Regions from separate parts of the Duganella zoogloeoides genome, predicted to be linked through region 2. Evidence: predicted binding sites of a transcription regulator. Region 2 holds the regulator's gene; the other holds the start of a gene.
What was found. Region 2 encodes HrcA, which represses chaperone genes, less so after heat shock. Its sites were predicted from a motif close to TTAGCACTCNNNNNNNNNGAGTGCTAA; they were not measured.
Positions count from the first base shown of each region.

Region 1: the regulator HrcA is predicted to act here: its motif matches at 1,742-1,768, upstream of rpoH (RNA polymerase sigma factor RpoH).

Region 1 covers NZ_CP140152.1:4,964,210-4,968,627, reverse strand. The annotation lists gene SR858_RS21910 (hypothetical protein) at 1-249, opposite strand, end outside; gene SR858_RS21905 (hypothetical protein) at 419-682, shown strand; gene rpoH (RNA polymerase sigma factor RpoH) at 773-1,672, opposite strand; gene ftsX (permease-like cell division protein FtsX) at 1,963-2,880, opposite strand; gene ftsE (cell division ATP-binding protein FtsE) at 2,877-3,533, opposite strand; gene ftsY (signal recognition particle-docking protein FtsY) at 3,557-4,418, opposite strand, start outside.
Region 2 covers NZ_CP140152.1:134,532-138,949, reverse strand. The annotation lists gene SR858_RS00625 (outer membrane protein assembly factor BamE) at 1-552, opposite strand, end outside; gene fur (ferric iron uptake transcriptional regulator) at 769-1,200, shown strand; gene hrcA (heat-inducible transcriptional repressor HrcA) at 1,201-2,217, opposite strand; gene SR858_RS00610 (HAD family hydrolase) at 2,229-2,963, opposite strand; gene SR858_RS00605 (hypothetical protein) at 3,181-3,801, shown strand; gene SR858_RS00600 (hypothetical protein) at 3,844-4,418, shown strand, end outside.

The DNA of each region.
Region 1 (4,418 bases), 1.5 Mb from region 2:
GCTGTCGTTGACGCGGTCGAGGCGCACGACAGGGGCGACCAGCGTGCCTGCCTTGCCGCTGGCAGCGGGCTGGGCGGCTGGCGTGATCATGGCGCTGGCGCCTTGCGCCAGCACGTAAGTGGTGTTGAACGGTTGCGGCGTGGAAGCGGCGCGGCTGGTGCCGGATGCCGAACCACAGGCATACAGCCCGGCCATCACGACCGTCAGCAGGGGCAGGACGATCAGCTGGCGCAAAATGGATTTCTTCATCTTGACCTCTCTGAATATTGTGGTTAAAAATCTTAACAAAACTATCATTTGTGTGTCGCACGGTTAAGCTGCGGTGACGGCGTGACGGCTCAGGGGCAAACAAACCCCACCGGCAGCGCCCAAGCTGCGTAGAATGTCGGCACTTAGCAAACACTCACAGGGAATTACCATGCGCAAGACCGAACTGGCCAAGGCCGATGCCAAAAAAATCATGGGCAAAATGTCGGCGGGCCACGCGTCCAGCTTCGGCAAGGCGCCGGAAGTGATCGACAAGCGCGAACAGCGCCGCCGCGACCAGGCCCTGGGCCTGGTGCCGTTTGCCGTCAAATTGAATAGCGACCTGGTTGCGCAATTAAATGCACAAGCAACGGCGCGTGGCATTGATATGAATCAGCTGGTGGGCGAATTGTTGGCGAAAAGCCTGGCTGAATAAGAAACTGCTACCCCGTACGCGGTCAGCGTGACGCGGGTTTTATTGCTTGGTGTCGGACCCGCTGGGCCCGACACCGGCTGGCAGTGCGGATTAAACGTAAGCCGCCAGCGAACCCTTCATTTTCTTCAACGCTGCCGACTCGATCTGGCGGATGCGCTCGGCCGATACGCCGAACTCTTCCGCCAGCGTGTGCAGCGTGGCGCCCGAGCCGTCGTCGTTGGCCAGCCAGCGCGCTTCGACGATGCGACGCGAGCGGGCGTCGAGCTTGCCCAGCGCCTGCTCCAGGCCTTCCGATTGCAGGCGCGTGACTTGCTCCGCTTCCAGCACCCGGGTCGGTTCCGATTGCTCGGACGACAGATAGGCGATCGGCGCGAACTTGTCGTCTTCGTCGTCGGTTGGCGACTCCAGCGCGATGTCGCGACCGCTGAGACGGGTTTCCATCTCGATTACTTCTTCACGCTTGACGTCGAGCATCTTCGCCAGGCTATCCACTTGCGCCGGGCTCATTGCATCGAGGCCGGTCTTGTGGCTGCGCAGGTTGAAGAACAGCTTGCGCTGGGCCTTGGTGGTGGCCACCTTGACCAGGCGCCAGTTTTTCAGGATGTACTCATGCATCTCGGCCTTGATCCAGTGCATGGCGTACGACACCAGGCGCACGTTCTGGTCGGGGTCGAAACGCTTGACCGCCTTCATCAGGCCGATATTACCTTCCTGGATCAGATCGGCATGCGGCAAACCGTAACCGAGGTAGCCACGGGCGATCGATACCACCAGGCGCAGGTGCGACAGCACCAGTTGCTGCGCAGCGGCCAGATCGTTGCTTTCCTTGAGGCGTTTACCCAGCGATACCTCATCGGCGTGCGTCAACATCGGCAGGCGGTTGACAGCCGAAATATAGGCGTCCAGGTTCCCCAGGTTGCCAGTGAACCCGAGTCCCAAAGCACTGTTGTTGGCAGCGGCCAACGAGGTCGTTGCGGACATCATAGTCATTTTCATTTCCTTCGCTCGATGATTGCTGGTTGCTACAAAGACATTGATTAGCTCTGCAGTGTTCATATATTAGCACTCTCTGTCCGAGAGTGCCAATCGCTGCAAATCTATGGCCTTGATAGTAAATTTGCTATGAGCTTGATGAAGCTCATCGCTTCCATGTATGAAGTGTGCGCGTTGCAGCTTAGACTGGACTTAATCTCGTGCCTATGCTGAGGGGAGGGGCTTGGGAAGTCGGTGCGCGGCCGCACCTGAGGGGGCCGCAACCAGGCGGTTGCGGCGGCGGGAGATTATTGCACGCGCGCCAGGTGGCGCTGCACCGACAGGACGGCGCCGATCAGGCCCAGCCCGGCGGACAGGGCCAGCAAACCGGCCATCAGCGGCGCAGAGAGCGGCGTCAGCTGGAATTCCGACGCATACAGGCGCGCGAACTCGGCAATTGCTGCATTGAGCGGGCGCAGCGCCAGTGCCACCGCGCCCAGGGCCAGCGCGCCCGAGCACAGGCCCAGCAGCGCACCGGTGTAATAGAAGGGGCGGTGGATGAAGCTGTCGGTGGCGCCGATCAGCTTGGAAACCTGGATTTCCTCGCGCTGGGTCAGCACCTGCAAACGGATGGTGTTGAACACCACGGCCACCACCACCGTGCCCAGCGTGGCCGCCAGCAGCAGCGCCAGGCGCAGGATGCCCAGCAGGGCGGCCAGGCGCTTGACCCAGGCCGAATCGACTTGCACCGTATCGACCCCGGGCAGCTCGCGGATCTGCTCGGCCAGCACATCCACGTCGCCGCCGGACTCGGCCAGGCGGAACGCATCGAGCTTTAGCACATAGCTGTCCGGCAAGGGGTTTTCGCCCAGGGTGGTCAGTACGTCGGCCAGGCCGCTTTTTTCCTTGAGCGTCTCCAGCGCCTTTTCGCGCTCGGTGAAAATGATCTTGGCCTGCTTGTCGGGCACGGCCTGGCGCAGCAGCACGGCCAGTTCTTCGGCTTGCTGGCGCGGCGTATCCTGCTTGAGGAAGATGCTCAGCTCGGGATCGACCGACAACTGTTCGGACATCGGGCGCACATTGTCGAGCAGGGTGGCGCCCATGAACGGCAGCGCCAGCGCAATCGCCACCACTAATATATTGAACAGAAAACTTCCCGGCGCACGGCGCAGGTGCACCAGCGCGACCGACAGCGCGTAATGGTGCTGGCGGAACCAGTAAGTCATGGCGCCACCTCCAGTTGACCATGGTTGAGCCGGATCACGCGTGCGGCCGCGTCCAGCATCTGCTCGTCGTGGCTGGAAATGAGGCAGGTCACGCCCACCGAGTGGAACGCCTTGAGTGCATCGAGCACCTTGTTGGCGCTGGCACGGTCGAGGTTGGCAGTGGGTTCGTCGGCCAGGATCACCTGCGGCCGGTTGACGATGGCGCGAGCGATCGACACGCGCTGCTGCTCGCCGCCGGACAGGGCCAGCGGCTGGGCGCTGGCGCGCTCGAGCAGGCCCACCTTGTCGAGCGCGGCGCGGGCGCGCTGCTCGGCTTCGCGATGCGACGAGCCGGTGACCAGCAGTGGCAGCATCACGTTGGCCAGGATGGTACGGTCGGTGAGCAGGCGCTGCTGCTGGAAGATCAGGCCCAGCTTGCGGCGCAGGAACGGCACGGCCGATGAGCGGATGCGCGAAATATCCTGGCCGTTGACGATCACCTGGCCCGCCGTGGGACGTTCCACGGCGGCGATCATTTTCAGCAGGGTGGACTTGCCGGCGCCGGACGGGCCGGCCAGGAACACCAGTTCGCCCTTGTCAACGTTGAACGAGAGGTCGCGCAGCGCCACCGCATCGGGGGAGTACTGCTTGGAGACGTTGCGGAATTCGATCATTCTGATGGTGTGGTTATCCGTGATTAGCCGAGCAGCGCTTCAACAAACTCGGCCGCGACAAACGGCTGCAAGTCTTCGATTTTTTCACCGATGCCAATGAAGTACACGGGCACCGGGCGTACGCGGGCGATGGCAGCGAGCACGCCGCCCTTGGCAGTGCCGTCCAGCTTGGTAATGACCAGGCCGGTCAGCTTGAGGGCGTCGTCGAACGCTTTCACTTGCGCCAGCGCATTTTGCCCGGTATTGCCGTCGATGACCAACAAGGTTTCGTGTGGTGCGCCGTCCATGCCCTTGCCGATCACGCGCTGGACCTTTTTCAATTCTTCCATCAGGTGCAACTGGGTGGGCAGGCGGCCGGCGGTGTCGATCATCACCACGTCGAGGCCGCGCGCCTTGCCCGACTGCACCGCATCAAACGACACGGCGGCCGGATCGCCGGACGCCTGCGAGATCACGGTAATGTTGTTGCGCTGGCCCCAGACCATCAGTTGCTCGCGGGCGGCGGCGCGGAATGTGTCGCCGGCGGCCAGCAGCACCGACTGGCCGTTCGACTGCATGTGCTTGGCCAGCTTGCCGATGGTGGTGGTCTTGCCGGCGCCATTGACGCCCGAGATCATCATCACCATCGGCTGGTGGCGGCCCAGTTCGAACGGCTTTTGCAGCGGCAGCAGCAGTTCGGTCAGCAATTGCTTGAGCGCGGCCTTGACGGCGGCCGCATCGAGCAGCTTGTCTTCCTTGACCTTGCGCTTGAGCGCAGTCAGCAGGTACTCGGTGGCATCGACACCGGCATCGGCCATTAAAAGTGCTGCTTCGAGCTCGTCGTACAGGTCGTCGTCGATCTTGGCGCCGACGAACAGCAGCGACAGGTTGCTCGACGTCTTGGAC
Region 2 (4,418 bases):
CTTGTTTTCGGGCGCGTCCTGGTTCTTCTTGATCTTCGGCGCCGGACCGGCGATGCGGGCAATGTATTCCTTTTCGGTCGGCAGGTTGCCACCTTCCCAGCGCTCGACCTTGCCGTCCTTGTCGAAGAACACGATCACGCGGCTGGTGGTGATTTCGCCGCTGCCCTTGGCCATGCGAAACGCGTAGTCCCAGCGGTTGGCGTGGAACGGGTCGGCCAGCAGCGCGGTGCCGAAGATGAAGCGGACCTGGTCGCGCGTCATGCCCACCTTGAGCTGGTTCAGCATTTCTTCCGAGACGAAGTTACCTTGCTGGATGTCGGGACGGTACGGCGAGAAGAACCACATGAAGCGTTGCAGCTTGGTGATGGTGGTGGTCTGTGCGCCCTTGCTGGCGTCCAGCGTCGGCTCGGCGTCCTTGACCTGGTTCGATCTCTCGCCCAGCGTGGTTTTGGAAGCGCAGCCACCCAGCGCTGCGGCCAGCACTACACATGCGACCACCTTGGAAGTAGAACCGTGCAACAACGACTGCGATAAAGCCTGGGTGACGCGCATAAATGTCCTCAATCTGGTCAAGCGGAATGCCAAAAAACGCCATATCATAAAGCACAATCCCTGATATGTCCTTGTTTTGCAAGGCGCAAGTGTAAAAGTTTGCAAATGCCAAAAAACCGCCAACGGTGCAAGACGGCGGTAGATTGTGTGCGGCGCGGCGCGGAGTGCGTTAAACTGTGGGCTAGCTAATCGCCAACCAGAATAAGAGTGTCCACCATGGGAAATAATCCAACCGATCTGAAGGCCAGCGGCCTGAAAGCCACGCTGCCTCGCCTTAAAATCCTGGACATCTTCCAGACCAGCGACGTCCGCCACCTGACCGCCGAGGATGTTTATAAAATCCTGCTGGCCGACAATATGGACGTGGGCCTGGCCACCGTCTACCGCGTGCTGACCCAGTTCGAGCAAGCCGGCTTGCTCAACCGCAATCATTTCGAAACCGGCAAGGCGATCTTCGAGCTGAACGCCGGTTCGCACCACGACCACCTGGTGTGCCTCGACTGCGGCCGCGTGGAAGAGTTTTACGACGAAGCCATCGAAGAGCGCCAGAACGCGATTGCCAAGGAGCGCGGTTTCAGCATTGCAGAGCACGCCCTGGCCATCTACGGCAACTGCACCAAGGTCGCCTGCCCCCACAAACCTGCCTGATCAATTATGGCTGAGCGCGTTCGATAGCAGCTTGGCCGTAATATCCACAATCGGTATCACCCGCTCGTACGCCATGCGGGTGGGGCCGATCACTCCCAGCGTGCCGACGATCTTGCCGTTGGCCGTGTACGGCGCCGTCACCACGCTCATCTCGTCCATCGGCACCAGGCTCGATTCGCCGCCGATATAGATCTGCACGCCACTGGCCTTGCTCGACATGTCGAGCAGTTGCAGCAAGCCGGTCTTTTGCTCGAACATGTCGAACATTTGCCGCAGCGACGACATATTGCTCGACAAGTCGCTGACCGACAGCAGGTTGCGCTCGCCCGAGATCACCATGTCGTCCTTGTCGTCGGCCATCGCCTCGCTGCCCGCCTCTACCGCCACCTGCATCAACCTGCTCATATCGTCGCGCAACTGGCGCACTTCGCCTGCCAGGCGGCGGTGCACGTCGTCGAGCGACAGGCCACCGTAGTTCTGGTTGATGTAATTGGCCGACTGCACCAGCTGCGACGGGCTGTAATCGACATCGGTGAGCAGCATGCGGTTCTGGACGTCGCCGGTAGGGCCGACAATGACCAGCAAAATGCGTTTTTCGCCCAGGCGCAGGAATTCGATCTGCTGGAACACCGATTCGCGGCGCGGGCTCAGTACCACGCCGGCAAACTGCGACAGCGACGACAGCATCTGCGCGGCATTGGAAATCATTTTTTGCGGCTGCGGCGCCTGCAGGCGCATGCGCGACTCCACCGACTGCTCGTCGAACGGCTGCACCGTGAGCAGGGTATCGACAAAAATCCGGTAGCCGCGCGGCGTGGGCACGCGCCCGGCCGACGTGTGCGGACTGGCCACGTAGCCGAGGTCTTCCAGGTCGGCCATGATGTTGCGGATGGTGGCCGGCGACAGGTCGAGACCGGAGATCTTGGACAAGGCGCGCGAGCCCACCGGCTGGCCGTCCGCAATATAGCGTTCTACCAGGGCTTTGAGCAGGGTTTGGGCGCGTGTGTCGAGTTGCATGGTGATTATCTTCAGTGTCCCTGGGGTTGGTCCTGCTTATTATGCCGCATCTGGTCCTTCACCCACACCAGCAGTTCGTCGAAACTGGCGCAGATGGCGTCAGGCACGATGCCGGCGTCGAGATGGGCGGTGCTGCCGCTGCGGTTGATCCACACCGCGCGCATGCCGACCGCCTGCGCGCCCTGCACGTCGAGCCGCAAGTCGTCGCCCACGTAGATGGCGTGCTCGGGCGCCACGCCCATCGCCGTACAGGCGGCCAGGAAAATTTCCGGCGCGGGCTTGGCGCGGCCGAAACTGTGCGAGGCCAGCGCCACTTCAAAGTGGTGGTGCAGACCGATGACTTCAAGGTCGGCGTTGCCGTTGGTGATCACGCCGAGGCGCAACATGGTGCGCAGCTCTTCCAGTGCGGGCAGCACGTCGTCGAACACGGTGACGGCGTTGCGCAGGGTGTGGAAATGGGCCATGGCGCCGTCGATATGGGCAACATCGGCGCCGGTTTCGAGAAACACGGCTTCCAGTGCGGCGCGGCGCAACTGGTACAGGTCGGCCACCATCTCCGGCTGGCGCTCGAGCAGCGCCATGCGCAGCGCGCGCAATTGCTCCACTGTATACTTGTCGGTCACCAGCGGCGCGCGTTCGGCCAGCCAGGCGTGCCAGCCCAGTTCGGCCGCCGCGATCACGGGGCCGATCGGCCACAGGGTGTCGTCGAGGTCGAACAGCAAGGCTTGCGGGGTACGAGTGGTCATGGTGGCATCGTTATGAGTCGGCAGAAGCCACCATTGTCGCACCGATCGCGGCCGGCCTGCCTCTGGCGCCGCATGCGGCACTAACACGCTGTTACATCCGTGGCGGCGACCGCTGTTACCAAATGCACTAAAATACCGCTCAAACCCGTGTAAGATGCTGCACCCGCGCTAGCCCTGTGCATGCTGCCGGCCCCTATTCGTTTTGGAGAAAGTTCTGATGAAAAATATGACTCTGCGCTCAAGCGTGGCCCTGCTGTGCGGCGCCATCCTGAGCGCCTGCGGCGGCAGCGACGGCAGCCTGCAAATTGCTGGCAACATTACCGGATTGACCAAGGCCGGGCTGGTGCTGGTCAACGAAGGCAACGGTGACACCCTCGAGATCGCCGCCGGACAGAGCACTTTTGTTTTCACCAAACCGGTGTCGGTCGATGACAACTTCAACGTCACCGTCAAGTCGCCCGGACCGGTCGGCGCCACCTGCGCGGTCAGCGGTGGCTCGGGCAAGGCCAATGTCTATAACGCCTATAACGTGCAGGTTGTCTGCACCAACGATCCGCGCAAGCTTGGCGGCGCGGTAGTGAACCTCAAATCGGACGGCCTGGTCATGGCCAATGGCGCCGATACCGTGAGCGTCCCCGCAGGCGCGGCCTCGTTCGTGTTCCCGCACACGATCGGCGATGGTTCGGCCTATGGCATCAATATACTCGAGCAACCCAAGACGCAGCGCTGTACCGTTACCGGCAACGCCGTGGGCACGATTGGCAACCAGGACTTGATCGTTGGCGCCACCACCAGCCCGGCCGTCACCCTCACCTGCGCTGACGTTCCAGCCACCTGATCAATACGCTCAACACGTCCTCGATAAACTCCGGAGAAATACATGAAATTTTCGTACGCAGGCGCGCTGGTCGCGCTGACCCTGGCCAGTCTGCTGTCGGCATGCGGCGGCAAAGCCCAATACACGGTGCAAGGTTCGGTGTCGGGCCTGACCGTGGATGGCTTGCAACTTAGCAATGGTGGCAATACGATCGATGTGCCCAAGGGCGCCTCGTCGTTTGCTTTCCCCCAGCAGATCGACTACGGCACCGAGTACGACATCACGATTACCCGAAATCCGGATTACTTCACCTGTGGCGTGTCCGGTGGCACGGGTTCGGCCGGCTACACGGTCAGCATCGGCGCTGCGGTCAGCTGCACGCCTAACTCCTATACCGTGGGTGGCACGTATTCGGGCCTGGTGTCGGTGGCAAAGGAACTGCTGCCGGGCGCAACTGCAGAAACTGACGTCGCGAACAAAGTGACTCTGATCAACGGCAGCGGCAGCCAGGTCGAGCTCAGCAGTGCTACTGCCACCAGCGGCACGTTCACCGCAGCAAGCCTGACCAACGGCGAAGTTTACAGTATCAGCATCCTGAAGCAGCCGAATAAACTGACCTGTTCCCTGACGAACCCGAA